3 regions of the Spirillospora sp. CA-142024 genome follow, and region 2 is predicted to be linked to each of the others. Evidence: riboswitches for the same ligand, from Rfam matches in the RefSeq annotation. Region 2 holds a riboswitch; each other region holds the start of a gene.
What was found. A riboswitch is a leader RNA that binds a small molecule or an ion and turns the genes downstream of it on or off. The one in region 2 is predicted to bind cobalamin.
Positions count from the first base shown of each region.

Region 1: another riboswitch for cobalamin. It lies ahead of cobN (cobaltochelatase subunit CobN); the one in region 2 lies ahead of bluB (5,6-dimethylbenzimidazole synthase).
Region 3: another riboswitch for cobalamin. It lies ahead of ACQPZP_RS42230 (ribonucleoside-diphosphate reductase subunit alpha); the one in region 2 lies ahead of bluB (5,6-dimethylbenzimidazole synthase).

Region 1 is NZ_CP192077.1:5,765,967-5,771,442, forward strand. Features, by position in the region: gene cobN (cobaltochelatase subunit CobN) at 1-1,906, opposite strand, end outside; cobalamin riboswitch at 1,960-2,083, opposite strand; gene ACQPZP_RS27645 (class I SAM-dependent methyltransferase) at 2,162-2,935, opposite strand; gene ACQPZP_RS27650 (alpha/beta hydrolase) at 2,935-3,603, opposite strand; gene ACQPZP_RS27655 (precorrin-3B synthase) at 3,773-4,885, shown strand; gene ACQPZP_RS27660 (precorrin-8X methylmutase) at 4,866-5,476, shown strand, end outside.
Region 2 is NZ_CP192077.1:1,282,185-1,287,660, forward strand. Features, by position in the region: gene ACQPZP_RS06340 (hypothetical protein) at 109-384, shown strand; gene ACQPZP_RS06345 (hypothetical protein) at 381-773, shown strand; gene ACQPZP_RS06350 (hypothetical protein) at 814-1,338, shown strand; cobalamin riboswitch at 1,367-1,562, shown strand; gene bluB (5,6-dimethylbenzimidazole synthase) at 1,598-2,212, shown strand; gene ACQPZP_RS06360 (glycosyltransferase 87 family protein) at 2,121-3,290, opposite strand; gene ACQPZP_RS06365 (sensor histidine kinase) at 3,424-4,551, shown strand; gene ACQPZP_RS06370 (response regulator) at 4,548-5,210, shown strand; gene ACQPZP_RS06375 (BlaI/MecI/CopY family transcriptional regulator) at 5,249-5,476, shown strand, end outside.
Region 3 is NZ_CP192077.1:8,900,671-8,906,146, forward strand. Features, by position in the region: gene ACQPZP_RS42230 (ribonucleoside-diphosphate reductase subunit alpha) at 1-2,215, opposite strand, end outside; cobalamin riboswitch at 2,307-2,526, opposite strand; gene ACQPZP_RS42235 (MFS transporter) at 2,622-3,272, shown strand; gene ACQPZP_RS42240 (YcnI family copper-binding membrane protein) at 3,352-4,062, shown strand; gene ACQPZP_RS42245 (copper resistance CopC family protein) at 4,059-4,613, shown strand; gene ACQPZP_RS42250 (group II truncated hemoglobin) at 4,684-5,448, shown strand.

The sequences.
Region 1 (5,476 bases), 4.5 Mb from region 2:
CGTCGAACTCGGTGTCGTGCGGGCGGTCGTCCAGGCCGAGGTCGTGGTCGAGCTTCGCGGCCTGGATCAGCGTCCAGATCTGCGCGCGGATCGCGGGCAGCTTCGCCGGGTCCATCGCGGCGATCGTGGCGTGCTCGTCGAGGAGCTGTTCGAGGCGGGCGATGTCGCCGTAGGTCTCCGCGCGGGCCATCGGCGGGACCATGTGGTCCACGAGGACGGCGTGCGCGCGCCGCTTGGCCTGCGTCCCCTCGCCCGGGTCGTTGACGAGGAACGGGTAGATGAGCGGGACGTCGCCGAGCGCGGCGTCGGTGCCGCACGACGCCGACATGCCCGCCGCCTTGCCGGGCAGCCACTCCAGGTTGCCGTGCTTGCCGACGTGGACGATCGCGTGCGCGCCGAACTCGTCCGACAGCCACCGGTACGCGGCCAGGTAGTGGTGGCTCGGCGGCAGGTCCGGGTCGTGGTAGATCGCGATCGGGTTCTGCCCGAAGCCTCGCGGTGGCTGCACCATGACGACGACGTTGCCGGCGCGGAGGGCGGCGAGCACGATGTCGCCGTCCTGCACGAAGAGCTCCCCGGGCGGCGGGCCCCAGTGCCGCTCCATCTCCTCCCGCAGGTCCGCGGGGAGAGTGCGGTACCAGCGTTCGTAGGACGCGGCGGCGATGCGGACGGGGTTGCCCGCGAGCTGCTCTTCGGTGAGCCAGTCCTCGTCCTGCCCTCCGGCCGCGATGAGCGCGTGGATGAGCGCGTCGCCGTCCTGTGCGGCGACGCCCGGGAAGCCTTCGCCGAGGTCGTACCCCTCGTCCCTGAGCCGGGCCAGCAGCCGGACGGTGCTCGCAGGAGTGTCGAGCCCGACGGCGTTCCCGACGCGGGAATGCTTGGTCGGATACGCCGACAGCATCACGACGACGCGCCGCCCGGCGGGCGGGACATGCCGCAGGCGTCCGTGCCGGACGGCGATCCCGGCGACCCGCGCGGCCCGCTCGGGATCCGCCCGGTAGACGGTGAGGCCGTCCTCGTCGATCTCCTTGAAGGAGAACGGGACGGTGATGATGCGTCCGTCGAACTCGGGGATGGCGACCTGCGACGCCGCGTCCAGCGGCGACAGGCCGTCGTCGCTCGCCTCCCAGTCGGCGCGGCCCGTCGTGAGGCACAGCCCCTGAAGGATCGGGACGTCCAGCGCGGCGAGAGCCCCGACGTCCCACGCCTCGTCGTCGCCGCCCGCCCCGGCCGTCGCGGGCCTGGACCCGCCCGCCGCGAGCACGGTCACGACCAGCGCGTCCGCCCGGCGGAGCGTGTCGAGCAACTCGGGCTCGGCGGTGCGGAGAGACGAGCAGAACACGGGCATGGCCTGCCCGCCCGCGTCCTCGATCGCCTCGCACAGCTTCTCCGCGAACGCGGTGTTGCCCGCCATGTGGTGGGCGCGGTAGTAGAGAACGCCGATCACGGGGCCGTCCTGGGTGCGGGCCTCGCGGCCGAGCCGTCCCCACGTGGGCGTCGGTGCCGGCGGCGCGAACCCGCGTCCGGTCAGCAGCACGGTGTCGGACAGGAAGGCGTGCAGTTCGGCGAGGTTGGCGGGCCCGCCATGGGCGAGATAGGCGTGCGCTTCGGCGCAGACACCGCCGCTGACAGTGGACAGCTCCATCAGCTCGGCGTCCGGGGCCTGCTCGCCACCGAGGACGACGACCGGGCGGGGGCCCGCGAGGAGCGCGTCGAGGCCGTCCTCCCAGGCCCGCCGCCCGCCGAGCAGGCGGACGACGACGAGATCGGTGCCCTCGGTCAGCTCGGGCAGATCGTCCACGGCGAGCCGCGCCGGGTTGCCCAGCCGGTAGGCGGCGCCGGACGCGCGGGCGCTCAGCAGATCGGTGTCGGACGTCGACAGCAGCAGGACGGTGCCAGCGGACACGGTCGTTCCTCCCCCTGGGGTCCTCGCCCCGGTCGCGGGTGTCGCGACGGCAGGAGTCTCCTGGCTTCCGGATCGATGCTCGCCCCGGCCTTCCCGTCCTTGCGGACAGTGGCCTCAAGCGGGGTTCGCTCCCCGGTCACAGTGGCGGGACCGCGCCGGATTCGCACCGGCTTCCTCCCATTGCCATCGCCTGGGCAGAAGCGTACGGCAGCGCGGCCCGCCTGCAAACCGCGGCCGGCGTCCTTTCGTGCGCCGTCAGCCGCGACGGGCGGTGATGATCCAGGCGCGGGAGTCGAACCTGACACCGTCGTCGCCCAGGTGTGCGGAGAGCGTCTCGCGCAGCCGCCCGACCGCTCGCGCCGCGGCAGCGGGGTCCAGCCGCTTCAGCGTCTCGCTGGTGCTGGTGAAGCCGCGGACCCAGTCGAGGGCGGCGGGCACGCCCGGACCGTAGTAGACCGGCTCGTGGACGTCGGTGAACGTGATGTCGGTCAGCCCCGCGGCGCCCAGGATCTGTTTCACGGTCGGCGGGTCGGCGAGCGAGAACGGATCCGGTCCGGCAGGCACGGCCACCGGCCCCTCGGGTCCTGCGAGGGACCGGTGGATGGCGACGTCCCACTCGTTGCGTTCGTGGGACTGCCAGACCATCATCACCAGCCGCCCGGCCGGGCGCAGCGCCCGCCTGACGTTGGCGAACGCGGCGACGGGGTCGGCGAAGAACATCGTGCCGAACCTGCTGATCGCCAGGTCGAAGTGCTGGTCCGGAAAGCGGTGGGCCTGCGCGTCGGCGTGCTCGAAGGCGACGTTGCCGAGCCCTTCGGTCCGGGCGAGCTCACGGGCACGCTCGATGGCGGGCGCGGAGACGTCGACCCCGAGCGCGCTGCCCGCCTGGGCTGCGCGCGCGGCCTGCCGGGTGGTCTGCCCGGTCCCGCATCCGATGTCGAGGACGTGGTCGTGGGGCCGGATGCCCCAGGCCCGGCGCAGTACCTCGTCGTGCCGCCGCAGTTCGGCGTCGTAACCGCCGGCGTCCATCAGCGGAGCGGTCCTTCCTCGGCGGCGTACGCCTCAAGACGGTCTGCCAGCTCGTGCGGGCGGCTCAGCGCCGGGGTGTGCCCGCCGTCGATCTCGTCGGGGGTGATGCCCAGGCGCTCCCGGGCGACGCGGCGAAGGAATCCGGCGGGGAACACCCGGTCGTCGCGGCAGATCAGGACCCGCGTGGGAACGTCGGGCCAGGCCCGCAGCGGGAACGGCTCCCCCATCCTCGCCTCGGACTGGGCGCGCCCCCGCTTCAGCGCCTCGGCTGCCAGCTCCGGCGGGACATCTTGGTAGAACAGGGCGACGACATCGTCGTAGCGGTCCCGCTCCTCCCGGTCGTATCCCGTACCGGCCGAGTAGTCGGCGGGCGCCTCTCCCGGCATCGGGATCATGGGCGCGACCAGGACGAGCAGTTCCACCACCATCCGGTCGCAGACGAGCGGGGCCGTGAAGCCGCCGGACGACTGCGCGACGACGATCAGATCGGTCCGGTCGCCGATCGCCTCGGCCACGGTGCCTGCGTACTCGGGCAGGCCGGCCGAGTCGTCCTCGCAGGGAAGATCCGGCGAAACGGTGTCATGACCGCGCGCACGCAGTTCGGCCTCCACCAGATGCCAGTACCAGCCGACATCACCGGCGCCGTGGATCAAGACGAATGTGGCCACCCTGCCCCCTACCGCTGCCTGGATCAATCGACCGGCCGCCTCCTGTTTCGCGGGTGAGGTTAGGCGGCGCTACCGACATTCTCGCCGCCGAACGGTGGCGATCGCGGGAGCGGCGTCGGACGCCTGCCGCGGCGCGGCGCGCCGGCAAGGTGCGGTTAACATCCTCCTCGTGCCGAATGCCCCTGCGGCGGGACGCACGCGTGCCGACGCGTGCCCCGGGACGCTGCAGACCCACGATGCCGCCGACGGGCCGCTGGCGCGCGTCCGCGTCCCGGGCGGCGCGGTGTCCGCCGCGCAGCTCAGGGTGCTCGGCGTCGCGGCGCGCGAGCTGGGACTCGACGTGATCGAGCTGACCTCCCGCGCCAACCTCCAGTTGCGCGGCGTCGCCGACCCGCCGGCTCTCGCGGCACGGCTGGAGGCCGCCGGGCTGCTCCCCTCGCCGTCCCACGAGCGGGTGCGCAACATCGTCTCCTCGCCGCTGGGCGGGCGCGGCGTCCACGGGAATCTGGCGACGGATCCGCTGGTCGCGGCGCTCGACGCGGCGTTGTGCGCGAGTCCTCTGCTGGCCGGGCTTCCGGGCCGTTTCCTGTTCGCCCTCGATGACGGATCCGGTGACGTCACCGCTCTGGAAGCCGACGTGACCTGCACGCCGTCCGGCCTCCTGCTCGCCGGCGTGCCGATAGAGCCGACCTGCGACGAGCCGATCGGGGCGATGGCCGCGGCGGCGGAGGCGTTCCTTGCGGTCCGTGGTGACGCGTGGCGGCTGGCGGAAGTCCCGGACGGCGCGCGGCGGGTCGCCGAAAGGCTGGGCGGGACGCTCGGGAAGGCGCGGGACCCCGGCAGCCCTCCCGCCCCGCATGCCGGGGTCATCGAGCAGCGGGACGGGTCCGTCGCGCTTGAGGCCGTGCCGCCGCTCGGACGGCTGTCCGGCGCGCAGGCCGAAGCGCTCGCCGACGTCGCGGCCGACGTCCGGGTCACGCCGTGGCGCAGCGTGGTCCTGCGCGATCTGACCAGGGACGACACGTCCGCCGTCGCGGTCGCGCTCGACGCGGCGGGCTTCGCGGTCGACGCCGCGTCGCCCTGGGTCGGGGTGACCGCGTGCACGGGCAGTCCGGGATGCGGGAAGTCGCGGGGCGACGTGCAGGGCGAGGCCCGGCGCTGGGTGGACGGCCTGGAGCACGCCCCCGGGACGCCCGTCCACTGGGCCGGCTGTGACCGACGCTGCGGGACGCCCCGCGGCCCCGTCGTGGTGAGGATGGCAGATGACCGACTACGTCCGTGACGGCGCCGAGATCTACCGGCGGTCGTTCGCGACCATCCGCGCGGAGGCCGACCTGTCGGGCCTGCCGGGCGACGTGGCGCGGGTGGCCGTGCGGATGATCCACGCCTGCGGGATGACCGACCTCGTCGACGACCTGGTGTGGTCGCCGGGGGTCGTGGAGCGGGCGCGGGCGGCGCTGCTGGGCGGGGCGCCGATCCTGTGCGACGCGCGCATGGTCGCGTCCGGCATCACGCGGGCCCGGCTGCCCGCCGCCAACGAGGTCGTGTGCACGCTGGGCGACCCCGGTGTGCCCGAGCTCGCGGCGCGGCTCGGCACCACCCGGAGCGCGGCGGCGCTGGAGCTGTGGGCCGGCCGGCTGGACGGTGCCGTCGTCGCCGTCGGCAACGCGCCGACCGCACTGTTCCGGCTGCTGGAGCTGGTGGAGGCGGGCGCGGGACGTCCGGCGGCGGTCCTCGGGATCCCGGTCGGGTTCATCGGGGCGGCCGAGTCCAAGGAGGCGCTCGCCGCGAGCGGCCTCGACCATCTGGTGGTGCGCGGGCGGCGCGGCGGCAGCGCGATGACGGCGGCGGCGGTCAACGCGATCGCCAGTGA
Region 2 (5,476 bases):
TGAGGTGCGTCCCGTCCCCCGGAAACGAAAGCGGCCCCGACCCGGTGCTGACACACCATGTGGGTCGGGGCCTGACCAGGAAAAGAGGTCCTGGCTGTGGACGATGGTATGACCCCTGAGGTCCGGCTGGCGGCGCTTGCCGCGCATCTGGCCGCGCGCAAGCTCGACGTCCAGTTGGACTCCGACGGGCTCCGAGTGAGGAACCCGCACGTCAAGAGCTGCTGCACACAACACACGGGCGACACGATCTCCTGCCGTACCCGGGACGAGGACGGTGCGGGGCTCTGGTACTTCACATCGTGGGGCGAGCCGATCGCGCCCGCCGACCGGGTCACGGACGCGGCCGTGTTCGTGCTGGGCTACCTGTCCGGGGACGAGCGGTGACGCCGTGGGCGGCGGCCGAACTCGACCCCGAGCGGGTCGCGGCCGAGCTGGCGCGCCGTTTCCCCGGTTGCTGCGTCTGGCTGGGCGAGTACACGGGGAGCTGGTGGGCGATGACCGGTGACCGCTTGGTCGAGGCCCCCGACCCGGCCACGCTCGGGCGCCTGCTGCACGAGCTGACCCGCCGCGCTCACGCCGGCCGGTACGCGTCCCTCCAGAACCGCACGGCCGGACGGGGCGCGCCCCCACCTTCCCGGGCGTCCCGTCCGGCCGTGCACTCCAGGCCCCCGACCCGGCGTCAGGCCGTGCGGGCGAGGCGGATCGAGCGGCGGCCCCGCGGTGGCCTGCTGCGGCGGCTGCTCGGCTCGCTCGTGGTCGTGGAGGGGTGGTGATCGGCGGCTGGTTCTGTGATCGTTGCAGCACGGGCATCTGATGGATCTGATGGCGGCGGGCGGGGTGGCGTTCGCGCCGGAGACGCAGGAGCTCAAGCCGCGCGACCACTCCGACCATCAGGTCAAGGCGTTCAGCCTGGGCGCCGAGGCGATACAGAGGGTCTTCGGTCTGGAGGTCGACGACAGGCAGGTCGCCGCCGGATTCGCCCTGTCGGACGGCGAGCCGGAAAGGGCGGGCGGTGTGCACCCCATCGCCCCCGACGCCGCGAGCGCCGACGAACTCACGGAGTTCTTCTCGGCCGCCGGGGAGACGGGCGTCCTCGAATCGGTCGGCAGGTTGGGCGCCTCCCCGCTTTCCGGCGAGGGTTCGGCCGCCTACCTGTCAGACGCCGTCATCGGGACGGCGGAGCAGTTCGCCGCCGCCTTCAGCGCCTATCGCGACGCGGGCGGTGACTGGTCCCTCCATGCGAGCCGCGGACACATCGCCATCGCGATCGACGCGTCCGAGGCGGACATCGCCCGGGCGGACTTCATCCGGCACTATCCCGAGGTGGCCGCCTTCTGAGGAGTGGTTGCCCGGGTAGGGTTCCGGATGGCATGAACTGACGCGGGGTGCCCCCATGCGGGGGAGAATCGGGAAGCCGGTGGAAGTCCGGCACGGGCCCGCCGCGGTGACCGGGGAGCTGCCGCCCAGGCGCGTTCGCGCAGCCACTGGCCGTACGGCCGGGAAGGCGGGCGGTCGAGCGTCGATCCGGGAGTCCGAAGACCGGCCTCGCTCCACGCGGCCGCCGTTCGCGGCGGCCCGACGCAGCGGGAGCCTGCCCATGAACATCTACGACGCCATTCACCGCCGCCGTGACGTGCGCGCCGAATTCACCGGTGCACCGATTCCGCGGGACGTCCTCGACCGGGTCCTGACGGCCGCGCACGCCGCGCCGAGTGTCGGGCTGTCCCAGCCTTGGGATTTCATCCTCGTCGGCGACCCTGCCATCCGGCGCGCCTTTCATGGCCACGTCCAGTCCGAACGCGCCGCCTTCGCGGCCACGTTGACCGGGGCCGCCGCCGACGTCTTCGCCCGGATAAAGATCGACGGGGTGCTGGAGTCCAGCCTGTCGGTCGTGGTCACCTATGACCCGGAGCGCGGCGGTCCGGCGGTTCTCGGCAGGCACGCGATCGCCGACGCGGGACTGTACTCGGTCTGCCTGGCCATCCAGAATCTGTGGCTCGCCGCCACCGCCGAGGCCCTGGGGGTCGGCTGGGTGTCGTTCTATCGGGAGACGTACCTTCGTGACCTGCTCGGCATTCCCGAGGGGATTCGTCCGGTCGCGTGGCTCTGCCTAGGCCCGGTCACCCACCTCGAACGGACGCCGGATCTGGAACGGCACGGCTGGCGGCACCGACGAGCTCTGGAGGCCGCCGTCCACCACGACCGGTGGTGATCCGAAGGCGGATCGTCATGCAGGTCAGGAAGACCAGGCCGGCTATCAGGTAGCAGTTGGCGACCGGGGTCAGGAGGTTGACGCCGTACTCGCGCGGGTCGCCGTTGTGGGGCGTCCACCACAAGGGCGACAGAGCGAAGAGGGTGAAGGTGCAGGCGGCGGTCTTCCGGTTGCCGTTTCGGAGCAGCACCGCCAGGGCCGGGACGATCCAGACCCAGTGGTGCGCCCAGGAAATGGGGGAGACCAGCAGGCCGGTCACGCCGGTGACCGCTGTGGCGCTCAGCCAGTCGCCGCGCCTTGCCCAGATGGCGGCGACCGTGAGGCCGAGAACACCGATCGTCAGCGGGATGGCGGTGTACCAGTCGCCGACCTCGGCCGTTCCCCGCAATATGCGGGTCAGCGCGCCGTAGGGGGATTGGTTGCTGATGTACGGGACGCCCACGCGAGAGGTGTCGTAGAAGGTGTGCAGCCAATAGAGGCGGGACGCGTCCGGGGCGATGGCGTAGGCGAGCAAGGTGCAGACGGCGAAGGCGGCGGTGGCGGTGACCGCGTCCTTCGTTCTCCGTGTCAGCAGGAGGAGGACGACGAAGACGGCCGGGGTCAGTTTGATCGCGGTCGCGATGCCGATGCCGATCCCGGCCGGGCGGCCGAGTGCGACGCGGTGCAGGTCCGCGAGGACGAGGGCCAGCAGGAAAAGGTTGACCTGCCCCAGGAAGAACGACTGCCAGACCGGTTGCAGGAGGAGGCCCGCGGCTACGACGGCCACCAGGGGAACGTGGCGGCCGGTCATTTTCAATGTCGCCCGGCAGGCCCAGATGAAGGCCGCGAGTGATGCCAGCTGCCACAGCATCCGGGCCAGAGTGAGTGGCAGGGCGGCAAGCGGAGTGAACAGCGCCGCCATGAAAGGCGTATTGGTGTACCAATGGTCGGCGAGCTGCTCCTGGTAGAGGCGCGCGCCGTGCGTTACGGCGTCTCCGCCCAGCCAGTAGATATGGAAGTCCAGCGAGTCGTAGGCGGCGGAGAAGACCACGATCGCCAGGATTTCGAGAGCCAGAAACAATGACACCCAGCGCTTCATGCGGACAACGGTGTCGTGGCCGCTGGCGGCGGACATCGGGCCGCCGGACACATTCGGGAAAGGCGCTTGTAGCCCGTGGGATTACGCCTCCGGGCCAATGTGCGGGAGGGGCGGCGCCGGTTACGATCGGCGCATGTCAGCCCTGCCGGGGACCCGGAAGCCCCCTCTCACCGCCGGGGCGGTCCTGGCCTGGTCCGGGGCCCTCCTCTATCCCGGCGTCCTGTTCCTCACGGTCTCAAGAGGGAACTACGGCGACCAACTGGAGGTCCTGCTCTCTGCCGGTCTCACCGTGTGGGTCCTGGCCCTGTTGAGGCGCCGTCCGCTGCCGGCCCACGGCATCCTGCTCTTCGCCTGGGTCCTCGCCCTCGTGGAGATGCCGAACGGGTCGGTCGCGGGGCTGCAGATCCTGCTCACCGATCTGTCGGTCGGCTATATCGCGGCCAGTCGTCCGCGGGCGTTCTCGGTCCCCGTCGCGGTCGTCACCTGCGTCGTGCAGGCCCTGTCCGTCGCCGCGTTCCTGTCCGCGAACGACTCGTTCCTGGCCACCGTCGTGCTGGCGATGGTCGTCATCTGGATGGTGGGCAACTCGGTCCGGGTGCGCCGGGAGCATGCGGACATGATGCGCGAGCAGGCCACGGCGCAGGCGGTCGCGGCGGAGCGGCTCCGGATCGCGCGGGAGCTGCACGACATGGTCGCGCACAGCATCGGCATCATCGCGATCCAGGCGGGCGTGGGCGGACGGGTGATCGACACACAGCCGGCGGAGGCCCGCAACGCCCTCGACGCGATCGAGGCCACCAGCCGCGACACCCTGTCCGGTCTGCGGAGAATGCTCACCGCGCTCCGCAAGGACGACCCGGGAACGGCCCCGCTCGGCCCGGTGCCCGGCCTGGACGACCTCGCCCGGCTCGCCGAGGCGACGCTGGACGCCGGCGTCAAGGTCGACATCCGGACGGAAGGCGAGCCCAGGCCGCTCCCGCCGGACGTCGATCTCTCCGCCTACCGGATCGTCCAGGAGGCGGTCACGAACGTCGTCCGGCACGCGGGCACCGGCCAGTGCCGGGTCACCGTCGGCTACGGCGACGAGGAACTGGCCATCGAGGTCGAGGACGACGGGGCCGGCGGCGTGGTCGGCACCGGGTACGGCATCGTCGGGATGCGAGAGCGGGTCACCCTGCTGCGCGGCGAGTTCACCGCCGGGCCCCGTCCGGAGGGCGGGTTCCGGGTGGCGGCGCGCATCCCCGCACCGGCGGCGGCATGACGATCCGCATCGTGCTGGCCGACGATCAGCCGCTGATCCGCGCCGGCCTGCGCGTGCTCATCGCCGACACCCCGGACATGGAGATCGTCGGCGAGGCCGGGACGGGCGCCGAAGCGGTCGGCCTGGTCGAGAACGTCGAACCCGACGTGGTCGTGATGGACATCCGCATGCCCGACATGGACGGCATCGAGGCCACCCGCCGGATCGAGACCGCGCACGTCCTGATGCTGACCACGTTCGACGACGACGAGTACGTCTACGGCTCCCTCAGGGCGGGCGCCAGCGGCTTCCTCGTAAAGGACATGGCGCTGGAGGAGATCCTCGCGGCGATCCGCGTCGTCGCGAAGGGGGAGGCCCTGATCGCGCCCAGCGTCACCAAGAAGCTGATCGAGGAGTTCGCGGCGCGCCCGGATCCGGCCATCCAGCGAACGCGGCCCGTGGAAGGCATCACCGAGCGTGAGCGCGAGGTCCTCACCCTCGTCGGACGCGGCCTGTCCAACCAGGAGATCGCCGGGGAGCTGTTCATCAGCGTGGCCACGGCGAAGGCGCACGTGGCGCGGCTGCTGACCAAGCTGGACGCCCGCGACCGCGTCCAGCTCGTCATCATCGCCTACGAGCTGGGCCTGGTCACGCCCCCTACAGGCGGTAGTACTACCTGACGTGGTCCCCTACGGGACCGTCGGATAACCTGGCTGTCGTGAAGGGTCTGGGAGAGCTTGAACGCACGGTCATGGAGATCCTCTGGGCGCGGGAGGACGCCGGCCACGACGCGGCGACCGCCCGTGACGTGAGCCGCGCGCTCGCCGGTGACCGCGATCTCGCGCACACCACGATCATGACCGTGCTCGACAGGCTCGCCAAGAAGGGCTTCCTTGAGCGCGAGCGCGACGGCCGCGCCTGGCGCTACCACCCGGTGGCGAGCCGC
Region 3 (5,476 bases), 1.7 Mb from region 2:
ACATCGAGGAGAGCTTGCCGATCGTCGGCGTCTCCATGAACAGGTTCAGGGAGTGCGACTGGTCGATGTACGGGGTGCGGGCGGCGGCGAGGTCGATCAGCGCCTTCTGCGGCAGTTCCCAGGCCGTCCGGTAGAGGGTCCGCATCTCCTCCGGCAGGTCGACGAGGCCCTGGACGGAGCCGTTCGCCTTCTTGATCGCCTCCCGCACGGCCGGCGTCCACAGCCCGAGCGACTTCAGGTCGTCCACCAGGTAGCCGTTGATCTGCAGGAACTCGCCGGACAGCGTCTCGCGCTTGAACAGGTTCGACACCTGCGGCTCGATGCACTCGTAGCAGCCCGCGATGGACGCGATCGTGGCCGTCGGCGCGATCGCGATGAGGAGCGAGTTGCGGAGCCCGACCTCGGCGACGCGCGCGCGGAGGGCCTCCCAGTCGGCCGGGCGGGCCGGCGTCGCGTCCGGGAAATGGTCGATGTGGAGCTGACCACGGGCGGTGCGCGTCATGTCGTAGGCGGGCAACCGGCCATGCGCGGCGGCCAGATCGGCCGACGCGTTGTACGCGGCCAGCGCGATCTCCTCCGCGATGCGCGTCGACAGCGAACGGGCCTCGTCCGAGTCGAACGGTAGGCGGAGCGTGAAGAAGACGTCCGCGAGCCCCATCACGCCCAGCCCGACCGGACGCCACTTGCGGTTCGCCTTCTCCGCCTCAGGCGTGGGGTAGAACCCCCGGTCGATGGTGCGGTCCAAGAAGCGGACGGCGGTGCGGACCGTCGAACGGAGCCGCTCCCAGTCCACCCCGGACGGACCCACATGCACGGCCAGATTCACGGACCCGAGGTTGCACACGGCCGCCTCGCTGTCGCCCGTCACCTCCAAGATCTCCGTGCAGAGGTTCGACAAGTGAACGGTCTGGCCGGGCTCGGCGGTCTGGTTGCAGGCGCGGTTGGCGGCGTCCTTGAACGTCATCCAGCCGTTGCCCGTCTCGGCCAGCGTCCGCATCATGCGCCCGTACAACTTCCGGGCCGGAATCTGCCGGACGAACCGCCCCTCCCGTTCCGCCTCCCGGTACGCGGCGTCGAACGCGTCACCCCAAAGGTCGGCCAGCTCGGGGACCTCCTTCGGATCGAACAGCGACCACGTCCCGTCGGCCTCGACGCGGCGCATGAACTCGTCCGGGATCCAGTTGGCCAGGTTGAGGTTGTGGGTGCGGCGCGCGTCCTCGCCGGTGTTGTCGCGCAGTTCCAGGAACTCCTCGACGTCGGCGTGCCACGGCTCCAGATAGACGCAGGCCGCGCCTTTGCGGCGCCCGCCCTGGTTGACGGCGGCGACCGACGAGTCGAGCGTGCGCAGCCACGGGACGATCCCGTTCGAGTGCCCGTTCGTCCCGCGGATCAGCGAGCCCCGCGACCGCACCTTCGTCCAGGAGATGCCGATCCCGCCCGCGTACTTGCTGAGCCGCGCGACCTGCTCGTACCGCTCGTAGATCGACTCCAGCTCGTCCCGCGGCGAGTCGAGCAGGAAGCACGAGGACAGCTGCGGACGCACGGCCGCCGAGTTGAACAGCGTCGGCGAGCTGGGCAGGTACGACAGCGTGCTGAGCAGGCCGTACAGCTCGGCCGCCTCGTCCGCGGCCGTGTTTCCCGAGGGGGGACGACCCCCCACGCCCCCCGCCCCGGCTCCGTCGGGATGAGTGAGCCCGCACGCGACGCGCAGCAGGAAGTGCTGCGGACGCTCCAGGACGAGCCGCGACCGCGGATGCCTCAGCAGATACCGGTCGTAGAGGGTGCGGAGCCCGAAGTACTCGAACCGGTCGTCGGCGGTTTCGTCGACGAGGTCATCGAGCGCGGCGGCGTGGGCGGCGACGAACGCGGCCGTGGCGTCCGCCAGAAGCCCCTCCCGGTGCGCGGCGGCGACGGACTCGGCGAACGTGCGTACGCCGGCGGACGCGGCCTCGTCCCTGATCCGCAGGGCGAGGAGCCGCGCGGCGACCCTGGAGTACCCGGGTTCGGCGGGCACCAGGGCGGCGGCCTCACCGATCGCGAGTTCCCGCAGCGCCGCCGTGTCCGGCTCGTCCCTCCCGGGGTTCGTCCCCCCGCGTGAACCCGGCCGGACGGCGGCGAGAACCCGCCCCGGGTCCACATCGGGCACCCCGTCGCAGGCCGCCTCGACCTCGGCCGCGATCCCTGCCGGCAACGGCGCGACCAGAGCCTGTGTCACGTGCATCTCCCCTCGCATGCCGCCTCGCGGAGGCATGCGAACGGGACGCGGCGGCATGCCGCGCTCCGCCACCGGCCTGCCCGCGAGGCACTGGACGAACAACCTGCTGGCAGGTCTTCGGACTCGCGGGCGTCGCCTCGTCGAGGCGTCCTACTGGCCGTCGCTTCCCAGGCCACCCCGTGGCCCAGTGCGTGATGACGGCGGTCGTTCCCGCTCACCGCTGCGGGGCAGTCCCGGACTCACACCGGGTTCCCTCTTACGACGCCCCCGCCGCGTGACGGCGGGGGCGAACCAGCACGGGGTTGAACCCTACATGTAGTTGGCGATCTTTGTGTAACCCCAAGATGTTGGGCGTGTCGGCGGGGATCCGGGGGTGGGCTGCGCGCACCCGGCACATGGTGGGACGATGGGTGCCGTCATGCCCCCGACCGTCCCGCATCCGCTGTTCCGGACCGCACGCGCCGTGGTCTTCGCCACCGTGTGCGTCACTCTGGCGACCCTCGGGCACGTCCTGGCGGGCGGCACCGGGGTCCCGGCCTGGGCGGCGATGGCGGGATTCGTCGCGGTTCTCGGCGTGACGCTGATGCTGGCGGGCCACGAGCGCTCGCTGGCGACGATCCTCGGCGGCCTTCTCGGCGGGCAGTTCGCGCTGCACACGCTGTTCACGGCCGCCGCCGACCCGATGGCGCACCACACGCCCGCGGTGCACGCCGCCATGACGAGCGGCATGGGCGCGGACGCCCCGGTGCCGGCCGGGCACGGCGGCAACGGCGTGGTGATGACGCTCGCGCACTGCGTGGCCGCGCTGGTCGCCGCCGGATGGCTGCGGCACGGCGAGCGGGCCGCGTGGACGCTCGCCCGGCGCGTCGCCGCCGCGGCCGATCGTCCGATCAGGCTGCTGCTCGCCCTGTTCGCCGTCGAACCGGCCGAGCCTCCGGCGCGTCCTCGCCGGACGGCGCAGACGGCGACCGCCGTCACGGGCGCCGGACGCGCACTGCGGCACCATGTCGTCCGGCGGGGTCCCCCGCCGCGTTCGAGGGCGCTCGCCCACCTCTGAGGCAGAGCGCCGTACGTCACCGGACGCCGGTCCACCGGCGCGTCCGGCCATTCCCGTACGACTCGAACGGAGTTCCGTCATGTCCTTCCTTCCGCGTGCGCGCCGCGTGGGCGCCATCGCCTCGCTCGCCACCGTGTCCGTGATCGGACTGGCCACGGCCGCGTCCGCGCACGTCACCGTCAACCCGAAGACCGCCGAGCAGGGCTCGTACGCCAAGGTCGCGTTCCGCGTCCCGAACGAGCGCGACGACGCGTCGACCACCGAGCTCGTCGTGAACCTGCCGGCCGACCATCCGCTGTCGTCGGTGTCGGTCCGCCCGCTGCCCGGCTGGACGGCGAAGGTCGAGAAGTCCAAGCTGCCGAAGCCGGTGAAGACCGACGGCGGCGAGCTGACCGAGGCCGTCACCAAGATCACCTGGACCGGCGGCAAGATCGAGTCGGGCCAGTTCCAGGAGTTCGACGTCTCCATGGGGCCGCTGCCGACGGACACCGACCAGCTGGTGTTCAAGGCCGACCAGACGTACTCGGACGGCGAGGTCGTCAAGTGGGAGGAGGCACCGGCCGAGGGCGCCGCCGAGCCGGAGCACCCGTCCCCGGCGCTGAAGCTGCTGCCGAAGGGCTCGGGCGACGCGACCGGCCTGACCGCCCAGGTGAAGCCGGTGGCCGCGAAGTCGTCGGTGTCGTCCGACGACGGGACGGCGCGGCTGCTCGGCGGCATCGGCATCGCCGTCGGGGTGATCGGCATCGCGGTCGGCGCGTACGGCCTGAACCGGGCGCGGAGCCGGGCATGAGCCGGGCAGCGCTTCGCGCCGCCGCCGGTGCGGCGGCCGTCGGGACGGCCCTCGCGCTGACCACGGTCCCGGCGTCCGCGCACACCACGCTGACGTCGGCCGATCCCGCGAAGAACTCGACGGTCGCGGCGCCGTCCCAGATCGTCCTGACGTACGGCGACCCGGTCCGGCTGCCGCGCGTGGTCGTGACCGACGGGTCGCAGAAGCAGTACCAGGCGGGGACGGCCCGCGCGGTCGACAACAAGGTCACCCAGGCGGTCGGCGGTGCGCTGCCCAACGGCGAGTACACCGTGGGCTGGCGCGTCGTCGCGTCGGACGGCCATCCGGTGGAGGGCACCTACAAGTTCACGGTGAAGGGTTCTCAGGGCGGCGCGCAGTCGGCGGCACCGGCTTCGCCGGCTTCGCCGGCCCCGTCGGCGACGAAGGCCGCGTCCGCCCAGGACTCGGGCGGTTCCTCGGGCTGGCTGTGGATCGGCCTGATCGCGCTCGCCCTGGCCCTGGCGGGCGGCGCGATCGCCTGGTTCCGCCGTTCCGGCGGCGCCCAGAGTTGATCATTGCGCTTCCGGTCGGGTGATTACAGGATTACAGTGATTACCCGACCGGTCGCACTCTGGGGGCATCATGATCGTCGAGTACATCCGCTACCGCATCGACCCGCAGGACGCGGAGGAGTTCGAGGCCGCCTACGCGCGCGCCTCCGTTCCGCTCGCCGCCGCGCCCCAATGCGTGGACTACGAGCTGTCCAGGTGCGTCGACGAGCCGTCATCCTACATCCTGCGCATCGGCTGGACGTCGGCGGACGACCACATGCGGGGCTTCCGGGGCGGCGAGCACTTCCCGGCGTTCTTCGCCGAGATCAAGCCGTTCGTCCAGCAGATCGAGGAGATGCGGCACTACGAGCGGACGTCCGTGTCCGGGGCCGGCTCGTCCGTCCCGACGCTGTACGACTGGGCGGGCGGAAGCGAGGCGTTGGAGCGGCTCACCGAGGCGTTCTACACGAACGTGGTGAAGGACGACCTGCTGCGTCCCCTCTTCGAGCACATGGCACCCGACCACCCGAAGTGGGTCGCGGCCTGGCTGGGCGAGGTCTTCCAGGGCCCGGAGCGCTACAGCCGCGAACGCGGCGGCTACCACCACATGGTGCGGCAGCACCTCGGCAAGGGCATCACCGAGGCGCAGCGCCGCCGCTGGGCGTCCCTGCTGATGGACGCGGCGGACGAGGTCGGCCTCCCGGACGACCCGGAGTTCCGCGCCGCCTTCACGGCCTACATCGAGTGGGGCACGCGCATCGCTCTCGCCAACTCCCAGCCCGGCGCGAAGCCTCCCTTGGAGGCGCCCATGCCGCACTGGGGCTGGGGCATCGCGCCGCCCTACATCCCGGCGTAGTAATCTGCGCCTCGTTCCTGCGACGAGG